Regions from separate parts of the Bacillus sp. TCT6 genome, predicted to be linked through region 1. Evidence: predicted binding sites of a transcription regulator. Region 1 holds the regulator's gene; each other region holds the start of a gene.

Region 1 (3,170 bases):
GTTTGTTGGAGTAGGTTTGTTGTTATGTATTATCGCTTTTTATAGTACAAAGTGGTTTAAGAGATTGTGTGTACGATACGTAATATGGAACTTCAAAATGATAAAAGGAGAGTAAATGATGAAAAAACTATTTTTAATCGCTATCGCTTGTATCATTATTGGAGTAATAGGAATTTCCCAAACATATGAAAAAGCAGTACAAACTGCTGAAAAAGGCGATAAAGAAGATGTAATTAAAAACGAAACATTAAAAAATATAGAAGTTAAGTTAGATGCCGGAGATATTGTTATCCAAAAATCTCCTGACTCTTCTTTTTATGTAAAGCAATCAGGAGATGTACGTAAACAAGAGATTCGTATTGCAGAAGATGGTGACACATTAAAAATTATTGGGGAAAGAGAAAAAGGTGCTTCATTTGATTTTTCTTTTTACGATTTTAGGTTCCAAACGTCTAAATTGACTCTCCTTGTGCCCGAACGCTCTTATCAAGATGTAAAAGTAAATTCATCTGCTGGACAAATCGAAATGAGTGATGTGAAAAGTGATAGTGTAAGTGTTAGAACACTTGCTGGAGAAGTAGAGCTGAAACAAGTAACGTCTAAGAATGTGGAGGGATCTACAAAAGCTGGTGAGGTGAACTTTAAAAAAGTAATAGGGAAAGTGACCGCAAAAACAACAAGTGGGGAAATAAATATTCAAGATCATGATTCTAAGTATAATCTAGAAGCAAGTTCAACTGCGGGAGATATAGATATTACTTTATCGGAAAAACCACAAGATGCGGTAATTACTGGGCAAAGTGCTGCCGGAGATGTAACAATTTTTAATGAAGAAAATAATAACGTAACAATTGGAAATGGTAGTAAAAAGATTAGCGGTAAAACGGCTGCTGGAGATGTCACGATTGAAACTCGTTAATAAGAAATAGAGTGCATGGAAATCTATCAAAATACAAAAAGAAGATAATTACCGTATATAAATAAGGTAATTATCTTCTTTTTATTATTTTTAATGTAAATCACGATATACGCCAATTACTTTCCCGATAACTGACACTTGTTTTAAAATGATAGGTTCTAATGAAGAGTTTTCTGGTTGTAGACGGAAATGGTCTTTTTCTTTATAGAAACGTTTAACAGTTGCTTCGTTATCTTCTGTTAAAGCGACTACAATTTCACCATTATATGCAGACTGTTGTTGGCGAACAACAACTAAATCTCCATCGAAAATACCAGCTTCAATCATACTATCTCCAGAAATACGTAACATGAACACTTGGTCTGCTCCGGAAACAATGCTAGCTGGAAGTGGGAAATGTTCCTCTACGCTTTCGACCGCTGTAATTGGTAAACCAGCAGTAACTTTTCCGACAATTGGAACTTGAATAACAGATTGTGTTTCCGTATCCATTCGGTCTTCGCCTAAAATTTCAATGGCACGTGGTTTTGTTGGATCGCGTCGAATGTATCCTTTTTCTTCTAATCGTGATAAATGTCCGTGCACTGTAGAACTAGAAGCGAGGCCGACTGCTTGACCAATTTCACGTACGGAAGGTGGATATCCTTTTTCTTGTACTTTTAGCTTAATAAAGTCGAGAATGTCTTGCTGGCGTTTCGTTAACTTTTCCATGTTTTCTAACACCTCGTTTTCTTTCATTTTTCTTATTAATAAGTATAACATGTGAAAAAACATTCTACAAACATAAGTTCGAACAAATGGCAGATTTATGTTACACTATAGGGAAATGATAGGGAGAAAGAGGGGTTCAAAATGAATGCAATTATTTATGCACGTGTGAGTACAACGAAAGAAGCGCAAGAAACATCATTATTACGTCAAAAAGATGAATTATTGCATTTAGCTGAGCGCTATCAAATGAATGTTACGAAGGTGATTGAAGAGCAGGCTAGTGGGTATACAATTGAACGTGACGGTATATTAGAGGTGTTAGATACAATTCGGGACGAACAAATTGATGTGTTACTTATACAAGATGAAACGCGCCTTGGTAGAGGGAATGCGAAGATTGCATTAATGCATTGTTTACATAAAGAAGGCATAAAAGTATATACACATACACATAATGGTGAATTACAATTGTCGGATTCTGATTCGATGGTATTAGATATTATTGGTATTGTTGAAGAATATCAAAGGAAGATTCATAACTTGAAAATTAAACGAGGTATGCAACGTGCAGTAGAAAAAGGTTATCGTCCAGAAAATAATTTAAAAAATCGTCATTTAAGTGTAGGAAGAGAGAAAAAAGAAGTGCCAATTGAGGAAATTGTACGTTTGCGAAAAAGTGAACTCACGTTTGAAGAAATTGCAGCAACACTACGTGGATTTGGTCATAATGTTTCAAAGGCGACTGTACATCGTAGATATGTAGAGTATACGAAGCAATTGCTTGATAAAGAAGAGTAACTATTGTATGATAATAATCAGTTTTGATTAGAAGGGGGATTCGAGATGATTAATCACGAACTCGTTGAACGCATTAACTTCTTAGCGAAAAAAGCAAAAGCTGAAGGTTTAACTGAAGAAGAGCAACGTGAGCGTCAATCGCTACGTGAACAATATTTAAAAGGATTTCGTCAAAATATGTTAAACGAACTTAAAGGTATTAAAGTTGTTAACGAAGAAGGTACAGATGTTACACCGACGAAATTAAAAGCTTTAAAAAAGCAAGATAATGCAAAATTAAATTAAAAGATGGGCGAAGCCCATCTTTTTTATTTGTAAAAATCCTTATTTAATAACTTTCCAGTTGTTATTAACGGTTGCTTCTATCGTTCTATGTTCCAATATATAATTAGCGATAAGTTCAGACATATCAGTGGGTATATCTTTTACTATCGGTTTGTTTTGAAACATAAAGAAATTTCCCCCGCCACTTGCACGATAATTATTCATTACAACGTCATATTCGTCATTCATATTAAGAGGAGCACTTTTATGCTGTAAAGATTCTACTCTTTCACCAATTGGTTTTGAAATGTTTAATACATATGAAATCCCTTCCCACATATCATAATTATAATGTTGTGGTTTTGGTTCTATGTAGGTAGGGCTTACGATGATGGATCCATCTGTTTTTAATGTGAAATAAGAAGCAGAGAGTTCAAGAGCATCTTTTATATCTGCTCCAGTTATTCTAATTACTTTT
Region 2 (3,170 bases), 120 kb from region 1:
TATCAGTCGTGAGTTTGCTGTAACAGGTTTACGTCTTGTACTTGCTGGAACAGGGGAAGTAGTTGCGGCAAATCAGCTAGGGAAAATTAAGACATGGACACAAATTATTGCGATTGCAGCATATTTATTACACGATGTACCTTTAAATTTAATCCATATTCCAGTTGCTGATATCTTCATATGGATTGCATTAATCTTTACTGTTATTTCAGGATGGGATTATTTCTGGAAAAATAGAGCTGCTTTTGTAAACTCAAAATAGAAGTTTATGGGGGAATTAGGATGAATGCTGAGATTATTGCGGTTGGAACTGAATTATTACTTGGACAAATTGCAAATACAAATGCCCAGTTTTTATCTGAAAAGTTAGCTTCAATTGGAATTAACGTGTACTATCATACTGTTGTTGGTGATAATAATAAGCGACTGCAAAAGGCGATTGAAGCTGCGGAAGAACGTGCTGATATACTTATTTTTACAGGTGGATTAGGACCGACAAAAGATGATTTAACGAAAGAAACGATAGCGGCTAGTTTAGATGAAGCGCTTGTGTATGATGAAAAGGCATTAGCCTTAATAAGTAATTACTTTAAGCGTACAGGCCGTGAATTTACGGAGAATAATAAAAAGCAAGCGCTCGTCTTAAATGGAGCAACAGTATTTGCAAATGACCACGGTATGGCGCCTGGTATGGGGGTAAATAAGAACGGAAAAGTTTATATTTTATTACCAGGGCCGCCAAAAGAAATGAAACCAATGTATGTAAGTTACGTGGAGCCTTTTTTACGTAATTTTACAACAGGAGAAAACATTTATTCCCGTGTGCTTCGTTTCTTCGGTATCGGGGAGTCCCAATTAGAGGTGAAAGTTCAAGATTTAATTGATGGACAAACAAACCCAACAATCGCCCCGCTAGCAAATGATGGAGAAGTGACATTACGTTTAACCGCTAAGCATCAAAATGTTAGCGAAGCGGAGAAACTAATTCAACATGTGGAAGATTTGATTTTAGAAAGGGTAGGAGAATTTTTCTACGGATATGACCAAGAATTTTTGCATTATAAGGCAATCGAGTTATTGAAGAGAAAAGGGTTAACTTTAGCATGTGCAGAAAGTTTAACAGGTGGTCTTTTTGGAAATCAAGTAACTGAAAATGCTGGTGTTTCTTCTGTATTTAAAGGCGGTGTCATTTGTTATCATAATGATGTGAAGCAACATGTATTGCGTGTGCCTGAAGAAGTGTTGCATACTGATGGTGCAGTTAGTAAAGAATGTGCTCGTTATCTTGCTGAAAATGTTAAGGATTTATTAAAAGCGGATATCGGAATTAGTTTCACTGGGGTAGCAGGGCCAGATGCTTCAGAACAGAAAGAGCCAGGAACAGTATTTGTTGGATTGGCGATTAAAGGTGAACAAACTGCAGTTTTTCCTCTTAATTTAAGTGGAAGTCGTCAACAAATTAGAGAACGCTCGACAAAATATGGATTTTATCATTTATATAAAAAGCTAGAAGAGATATAAGTTTCTTCTAGCTTTTTTTATAGTTAAATTACGTATTTATGTAATGGAAAATAAAAAAATCGAATAAATGTTCGATTTTTGTTGGCAAATTGAATTGAAAATAGGTATAATAAGATTAGCAATTCAGTTAAGGAGGAATTTTGAATGAGTGATCGTCAAGCGGCATTAGATATGGCGTTAAAACAAATAGAGAAGCAATTTGGTAAAGGTTCAATTATGAAATTAGGAGAACAAGCGGAACGTAGAATTTCTACAATTTCAAGTGGTTCTTTAGCACTTGATGTGGCATTAGGGGTAGGCGGATACCCACGTGGCCGTATTATCGAAATTTACGGACCTGAAAGTTCAGGTAAAACGACAGTTTCATTACATGCAATTGCAGAAGTACAACGTCAAGGTGGACAAGCAGCATTCATCGATGCGGAGCACGCAATGGATCCTGTATATGCACAAAAATTAGGCGTTAACATAGATGAATTACTATTATCACAGCCTGATACAGGGGAGCAAGGATTAGAAATCGCGGAAGCTCTTGTACGAAGTGGTGCGGTTGACATTATCGTAATTGACTCTGTAGCAGCTCTTGTACCGAAAGCAGAGATTGAAGGCGACATGGGTGACTCACACGTAGGTTTACAAGCACGTTTAATGTCACAAGCACTTCGTAAGCTTTCAGGAGCAATCAACAAATCAAAAACAATTGCAATCTTTATTAACCAAATTCGTGAAAAAGTTGGGGTTATGTTCGGAAACCCAGAAACAACTCCAGGTGGTCGTGCGTTGAAATTCTATTCAACTGTCCGTCTTGAAGTGCGTCGTGCGGAGCAATTAAAGCAAGGTAACGACATCGTTGGTAATAAAACAAAAGTAAAAGTAGTGAAAAATAAAGTAGCGCCACCATTCCGTGTTGCTGAAGTTGATATTATGTACGGAGAAGGTATTTCAAGAGAGGGTGAAATCTTGGATATGGCTTCTGAGCTTGATATCGTTCAAAAGAGCGGTGCTTGGTATTCTTATAATGAAGAACGTTTAGGACAAGGTCGTGAAAATTCGAAGCAATTCTTAAAAGAGAATACGGACTTAAGAGAGGAAATTGCCTTCTTTGTTCGTGATCATCACGGAATTGGTGAAGATTCTGGTGTGGAAGACACGGAAGATGCAACTCTTCAAGATTAAAAAATAAAAGACACGGGTCCCGTGTCTTTTATTTTTTTACCTTCTATTAAAGGGGTATCTATCGTAGTGGTTAAAATATTTTTTTGACTCAAATGGGATGTGTAAAGAGGAATATTCATACGTTTTAAGGGAATAAAATGGTATTTACTAAGGTTTTCCAGGATAGTATGCTATCAATTTTTCAAATTCAGATAACATTAAGGACTGAAGGTAAAGAAAGTAAAAGTAGACAACGCTTGACAATGAAAATTACGATAGATACAATGAGAATGTATATTTTTTCTTATATACGATATACTCTTCTCAAGAAGAGAAGTAATATTCGGAGTAAGGTTTAAATCTTACCGAAATAATAATATGACATTTTAATTGTGAAATGAAGAAAGTCCCTTAAAAAAGCGGGACGACGGTCTTTGCTGTATATTGTAATTTAATGTACATGCCGACAGTCTTTTTTCATTCATAGCAAGGGG
Region 3 (3,170 bases), 750 kb from region 1:
AACGGAAATGAAATGGATACTGATTGCGGTGCAAGCTTTCGTTATGATGTTTTGTTTCGTTTATGAAACGAATGTGAAGGCGGAAGGGCCAGTACCAGAAGTAACGAAAAAAGAACCCGAAGTTACAATTTTATTAGAGCGTATGTATGTTGATGGAGAAGTAAGTGAGGAAATACTTACAGAAAAAGTGGTGGATTTAGAAAAGTTTTTACAGCAGTATAAAGAATGGCAGCTCGTTGATCGTGATGATGTACAAATTGTATTGCAAAAGAAAGTTGATGATATTTCTCCGTTATTAAAAACGAGCGGTTATTTTGGCGTGTCAGAGGAAGGGATATTACAAATTTTCAAAGGTGTACCGAAAAGTGATAATGCGATTCACTCCTTCTTCCAAATTGATATGAAAAAGCTTGAGAGTTATGAGCGTGCGAAATTGAAGCGTGGTATTCGGATTAAATCAAAAGAAGGTTTTGTGAGAACGATTGAAAAAATGAAGCAATACGCAGTGCAAAATAAGAAAAAAAGCAGCTCATGGTGAGCTGCTTTTTCTTACTTATTCTTAGCTAAAATTTCTTTTGCGATTTCATCGATTAGCATATCTTTTCCGATTGGATTGAATGCTTTCGTATTGAAGATTTCGTTTGATACTTCATATACATGATTGTTTTTCACAGCTTTATTGTCTTTCCAAACGGCACTGTTTTTGTAGTCTTCGTAAACTTTATCAGCTTCGCCGCCAAAGTTTACAATAAACATTTGATCAGGTTGGAATGCAACAAGACCTTCTAGCGATACTTGCGCCATTGTTTGTTTTAAATCTGTACCTTTTGTTGCTGGAAGTTTTAAGTCATTAAAGATGATGTCACCGTATCCGAAGCTGCCGTATACGCGGAAGTTTTGTGGTGTAACTGCAACGAACATAAAGTTCTCATCTTTTGTTTTCTCTTTAATTTTTTTAGATAAAGAGTCTGCTTTCTTATCGTAGTCTGCAATCCATTTGTCTGCTTTCTTCTCTTCGCCAAATAGCTTACCTACTTCTTTAAATTTACCACGCCAGTCTTCTAAGTTTGTTTCTAGAACAACTGTAGGTGCAACCTTTTCTAGTTGATCATAAATTTTTAATTGACGGTTGTTTAAAATAATTAAGTCTGGTTTTAAAGCAGTAACAGCTTCTAAATCAACTTTAGGTGCCCAGTACCAACCTACTGCTTTTACTCCATCTAACTTATCTGTTAAGTGATTTTGGATTTTATCTTTATATGTATTTGCTGTACCAACAGGTTTGTGTCCAAGAAGTAATAGTTCTTCTGTTGATCCAGATAAGTCAACAATTCTCTTTGGATTTACTGGAATTGTTGCTTCACCTTTAGCATGTTTTACAACTTTTGTTTTCGGTTGTTCTTTTGCTTTCGATTCTTCTTTTTGAGAAGAGCAGCCAACGATAGAAAGAACAACAAGCATAATAGTAAATAAAATAAATAGCTTACGTTTCATCCTGATGTAACCCCTTTAATTAGTATTGATAATCATTATCGACCTCTGTATATTAAGGTGCTTTAACCTTTCTGTCAATGGAAAATAACAGAAGTTTCAAGTGGAGAACATTTGTTGGGGCAGTCTCGCTTTTCTATCATTAAATATGTTAAAATGGAATACATGATTTAAGAGGGAGAGATCGTATTTTGTTTGAATATGTTACAGGTTACGTGGAGTATGTAGGGCCGGAATATGTCGTAATTGATCATAATGGAATTGGTTATCAAATTTTCACACCGAATCCGTATGTATTTCAAAGAAGTAAGCAAGAAATCCGTGTCTATACATATCATTATGTGAGAGAAGATATTATGGCACTTTACGGGTTTAAAACACGTGAAGAGCGTTTATTATTTACAAAGTTGTTAGGCGTGTCTGGCATTGGGCCAAAAGGCGCTCTTGCAATTTTAGCTTCTGGTCAAACAGGACAGGTCGTTCAAGCGATTGAGCATGAAGATGAGAAGTTTTTAGTGAAATTCCCAGGCGTCGGAAAGAAAACAGCACGCCAAATGATTTTAGATTTAAAAGGAAAACTAGCAGATGTCGTACCAGATGCATTTGTTGATTTATTCTCAGACACAGAACGTTTTGATGAGAAGAAAGGTACATCAGCTGAGCTTGATGAGGCACTGGAAGCTCTGCGCGCACTTGGATACGCAGAACGCGAAGTTTCTCGCGTTGTACCAGAGTTATTAAAAGAATCATTAACGACGGATCAGTATATTAAAAAGGCACTTAGTCTTTTACTAAATGGTAAGAGGTGAGTATAATGGACGAACGTCTCCTTTCAGGGGAATCTGCATATGAAGATTCGGATTTAGAATATTCATTACGGCCACAGACGCTCCGTCAGTATATTGGCCAAGATAAAGCGAAACATAATTTAGAAGTATTTATTGAAGCGGCGAAAATGCGTGAAGAAACGTTAGATCATGTGCTTTTATATGGACCACCAGGTCTTGGTAAAACGACGCTTGCGAATATTATTGCTAATGAAATGGGCGTTAATGTTAGAACAACTTCAGGTCCGGCAATTGAAAGACCAGGAGATTTAGCTGCTGTATTAACAGCGCTTCAGCCAGGAGATGTATTATTTATTGATGAAATTCATCGTTTGCATAGATCAATTGAAGAAGTATTGTATCCTGCAATGGAAGACTTTTGCCTTGATATCGTAATTGGAAAAGGGCCTTCAGCACGTTCTGTACGCCTAGATTTACCGCCATTTACATTAGTTGGAGCAACGACACGCGCCGGAGCATTATCAGCGCCGCTTCGTGACCGATTCGGTGTACTTTCAAGGTTAGAGTATTACACAGTAGATCAGCTTTCTGCGATTGTTGAACGTACAGCAGAAGTATTCGAAGTTGAAATTGATTCGTTAGCTGCACTAGAAATTGCAAGGCGTGCTCGTGGTACACCTCGTATTGCAAATCGTCTTTTAAGACGTGTACGTGATTTCGCGCAAGTTCGTGGTAACGGAACGGTTACGATGGAAATTACACAAATGGCATTAGAGCTACTGCAAGTAGATAAATTAGGTTTAGATCATATTGATCATAAATTACTGCTTGGTATTATTGAGAAATTCCGTGGTGGTCCAGTTGGATTAGAAACGGTTTCAGCAACAATTG
Region 4 (3,170 bases), 1.4 Mb from region 1:
ATAATTAGTAAAAAACTGAGCATTCGATTGGAAAGGATGTTCTTTTTAGTATGAACATTTTAGGATAAAGAATGAATCGTTTTAAACGCGTCATTTACCACATCAATAAATTAGGTGGGGAGAATATATGAAAGTAATCTTTCAGGGAGAGGGCGGTGCGAAAATTTTTGAGTCATATGATGAAAATATAAGTGATTTATTAGCAATATTAAAAGAAACGAAAGGGATTAAAATAGGGATGGTTGAGTATAAAGTGTTAAAGTACGAACTTAATTATTTTCGTCATCCGAAAAAATCGGATACAGAGAGAGAGTTACATATAATAGTACAACCTATGTATATGTAATAAAATATAATATAATAATAAAAATCACTGATTCAGTTTTGCAAAGTTTCATAGAGTATGTAAGAAAAGAGAGTGTTGTAAATGTTCTCTTTTCTTATGCTTTGTGAGTTCGTTCATCATAGTATATGTTTTCAGTTATAGATGGTTAATAAACGAAAAAATTTAAAACTTTTTTGTTTGGGTAGGGATTTTATATATGAATAAATATACTATGAAGTATTTTTTATACGAATATTGGAGGAGTATAAAATGAGTTTAGCTAGTTACATAGGCTGTAATGTAGAAATTCAGTTAACGGTTCCAGATTCTAATGATGTAATTGTTTTTGGACCGTGTTTTTCAGATGAAAGTATGCTTGAAATTGTACAAGAGTATCAATTCCAAACAAATTTCACATATGAGGTTTCAACTAGTTGGGGAATTGAACTTGTCGAGTGGCAAAACGTAAAGGAAAAAAAGAAGCGAAAGAAAAACTTTTAACTTTATGCAAGATTATGGAAGGCTATTTGGAAGATGGAGACTATTTCGAATTATTTAGTTGTTGGGTTGGTGATGAAGGTAAGGAACGAGTAGGGGAATTGAAATTAAAAATAAATCATTTTAATATAGATGAATTATGTATTCCAGAAAGAACATTAGTTAGGATAGAAAAATAAAATTTGAAATATTTTTTAGAAAAAGGCGATTTCACTTTGTGTGAAGTCGCTTTTTAGTTGTTATATGTATTTCATTTTACATAAGAAATGAGAAGTTTATTTGATAAAGGAAAAAGAAAGTATAGAGGTAAATAAAATTGTGTTTTTTGTTAAAAAATAATAAGTATGGCTCTTCTCAAAAGAACGTAAGTTCGTGTATAATAAGAACTAATGTTCCTTAGAGGGATAACCTAATTATAATTTAGAAGTAAATCCGAGTTTAGTGAGTATTAAAAATAACTAAGGGATAGTATGACTAAATAAATGTATAAATGATCAAGGAGATAAAAAATGAACGATGTAAAGATACAAAAAGAAGAAAGAGAGTGGGTTCCGTTTACAGTAATATCCGAACAACTTTTAAATATGAGAAAGATTATTGGAGAGAAATTAAAAGTACAAAAACCGCTTTTAACAAATGAAGCAAAAGAGAGAATTTCTGATAAATTATTAAATTCATTACTGTCTGAGAAAGAAATATTGGTAACATATTTTGAAGATGGCTACATATTAACAAGCTACATGACAGTTGTACATATTAATCCGGTAAAACAAATTGTAATTTGTACAGACGCCTTTTATAAAACTTACGTATTTAACGCTATGGATATTATTGAAATAACGTAAAAGAAGCTGAATATTAAATGGCAGCTTCTTTTATTTCTGATTTATGAAATAAATAATACAAGAAAAAGCAGCTAGCTTCATGCTAGCTGCTGAGCCCCAGGGAAAGGGAGAAAAAGATAGGGTACTCCAAAATCAACAAGAGCTGTCAAACAGCCTGATTATAGTATAGACAAATTAAAATTTTCTATACAGAAGGTTAAACATAAGATTAGGCTGTACCCACTTGGTTTTGATCTGCAAGGTCAGAATCAAATGTATTGGTCGCGCTAACACCGCTAAAAGTATTAACAACAAAACCAACGTTTGATGCGCCGGAGCCATTATAAGCTTTCGTATTTTCTTTCGGAGAAACGTTGTAGAAATCACCTAAGTTAAATGAACCATTACTATTTTGTACAACTAAATTTCCTACAACTGATGGCATAATTTTCACCTGCTTTATAATAAGTTGTTAACATTACTATATGGAGTTATAGTCCAGATGGTTCATACAATAAAAATTGTGGGATAGTAAAACGTTTGGAGCATGGATTTCAATAAAAGTGTGTTAAAATTAATATAATAAAGTTGAGTATTTTTTTGAAAAATTTGTATAATTAATATATATGAAAATAAAGGAGGCAAAATGTAATGAAAGATATTATGAAAAAAGTTGATTTAACAGATGCCAAATCAAGTAATCTTGTTGCACTAATTTATAGTAATGAAGTTATATTAGTTGAAGACGCATTTTGTCCAAATGAAATAAAATTAAAGTTTAATGAAATTGCAATTTTATCTGCAATTAAAACAGCTCATATTGCGAAAGTTTCTATTAGGAAAGAACTTGAAGCGCTTTTTCATGATACGGGTGTTATATTAGTGAAACAAAATGTTGATTATGGTAGTAGTCAATCTATTACCATGCATTTTGAGCAATTTAAAAAATTGCAATATGAGATTGAACATTTAAATAAAAGTATGTCATAAGGCAGCTAAATAAAGGTTCTATCATAAAGGTGGAATGTGTTGTGTTGAAAAAGTGGTTTAAAAATTATTTGGGTGAATCGCATTGTAAACATAAATATATTTTTATTAAGATGCAGGATAATGAGGATTTTAAAAAAGGTACATTAGGTGTAGTTTATATGTACCAGTGTGAGAAATGTGGAAAAGAGAAGTTGAAATGTAAAAACAATAATGAAATAAACAATGAATTTTTAGATAGGTAGCAAAAAGTAACCATGATGGTTACTTTTTTTGTTTATGTATGCAATATCAAAACTATTACTAAAGTATGAGTTGAGTTGATACTATAGTAAATGGCTGAATAAAAATGAAGAGAGTAATATATAGGGAAGGAGGATGAGCGAAATGAAGAGAAAAGAAATTGGTAAGTCTGTAATTATTACAGGTGTGACACAAGGGTTAGGACGTGCGATGGTTGATCGATTTCATGAATTAGGGTGGAACATATATGGTTGTGGACGCTCAAAAGATAAAATTGAAGAACTAAAAAAACA

Evidence for each region. The regulator LexA, encoded in region 1, represses DNA repair genes until DNA is damaged. The targets are predictions, from matches to a motif close to CGAACATATGTTCG.
Region 2: a site for LexA is predicted at 1,582-1,595, ahead of recA (recombinase RecA). Genes of this name have one in related genera too.
Region 3: a site for LexA is predicted at 1,599-1,612, ahead of ruvA (Holliday junction DNA helicase RuvA). Genes of this name have one in related genera too.
Region 4: a site for LexA is predicted at 1,183-1,196, ahead of AC0ONG_RS10125 (YolD-like family protein). Genes of this name have one in related genera too.

What each region holds. Positions count from the first base shown of each region.
Region 1 covers NZ_JBVYHX010000001.1:3,332,088-3,335,257, reverse strand. The annotation lists gene AC0ONG_RS16875 (DUF1700 domain-containing protein) at 1-115, shown strand, start outside; gene AC0ONG_RS16870 (DUF4097 family beta strand repeat-containing protein) at 116-919, shown strand; gene lexA (transcriptional repressor LexA) at 1,010-1,630, opposite strand; gene AC0ONG_RS16860 (YneB family resolvase-like protein) at 1,772-2,428, shown strand; gene AC0ONG_RS16855 (DUF896 domain-containing protein) at 2,474-2,713, shown strand; gene AC0ONG_RS16850 (bifunctional metallophosphatase/5'-nucleotidase) at 2,753-3,170, opposite strand, start outside.
Region 2 covers NZ_JBVYHX010000001.1:3,450,124-3,453,293, reverse strand. The annotation lists gene pgsA (CDP-diacylglycerol--glycerol-3-phosphate 3-phosphatidyltransferase) at 1-262, shown strand, start outside; gene AC0ONG_RS17415 (competence/damage-inducible protein A) at 283-1,521, shown strand; gene recA (recombinase RecA) at 1,666-2,697, shown strand.
Region 3 covers NZ_JBVYHX010000001.1:4,077,846-4,081,015, reverse strand. The annotation lists gene AC0ONG_RS20835 (BofC C-terminal domain-containing protein) at 8-538, shown strand; gene AC0ONG_RS20830 (iron-hydroxamate ABC transporter substrate-binding protein) at 550-1,494, opposite strand; gene ruvA (Holliday junction DNA helicase RuvA) at 1,683-2,300, shown strand; gene ruvB (Holliday junction branch migration DNA helicase RuvB) at 2,306-3,170, shown strand, end outside.
Region 4 covers NZ_JBVYHX010000001.1:1,971,644-1,974,813, forward strand. The annotation lists gene AC0ONG_RS10110 (hypothetical protein) at 128-346, shown strand; gene AC0ONG_RS10115 (hypothetical protein) at 596-826, shown strand; gene AC0ONG_RS10120 (hypothetical protein) at 781-1,002, shown strand; gene AC0ONG_RS10125 (YolD-like family protein) at 1,333-1,668, shown strand; gene gerPF (spore germination protein GerPF) at 1,877-2,092, opposite strand; gene AC0ONG_RS10135 (hypothetical protein) at 2,299-2,637, shown strand; gene AC0ONG_RS10140 (hypothetical protein) at 2,679-2,879, shown strand; gene AC0ONG_RS10145 (SDR family oxidoreductase) at 3,022-3,170, shown strand, end outside.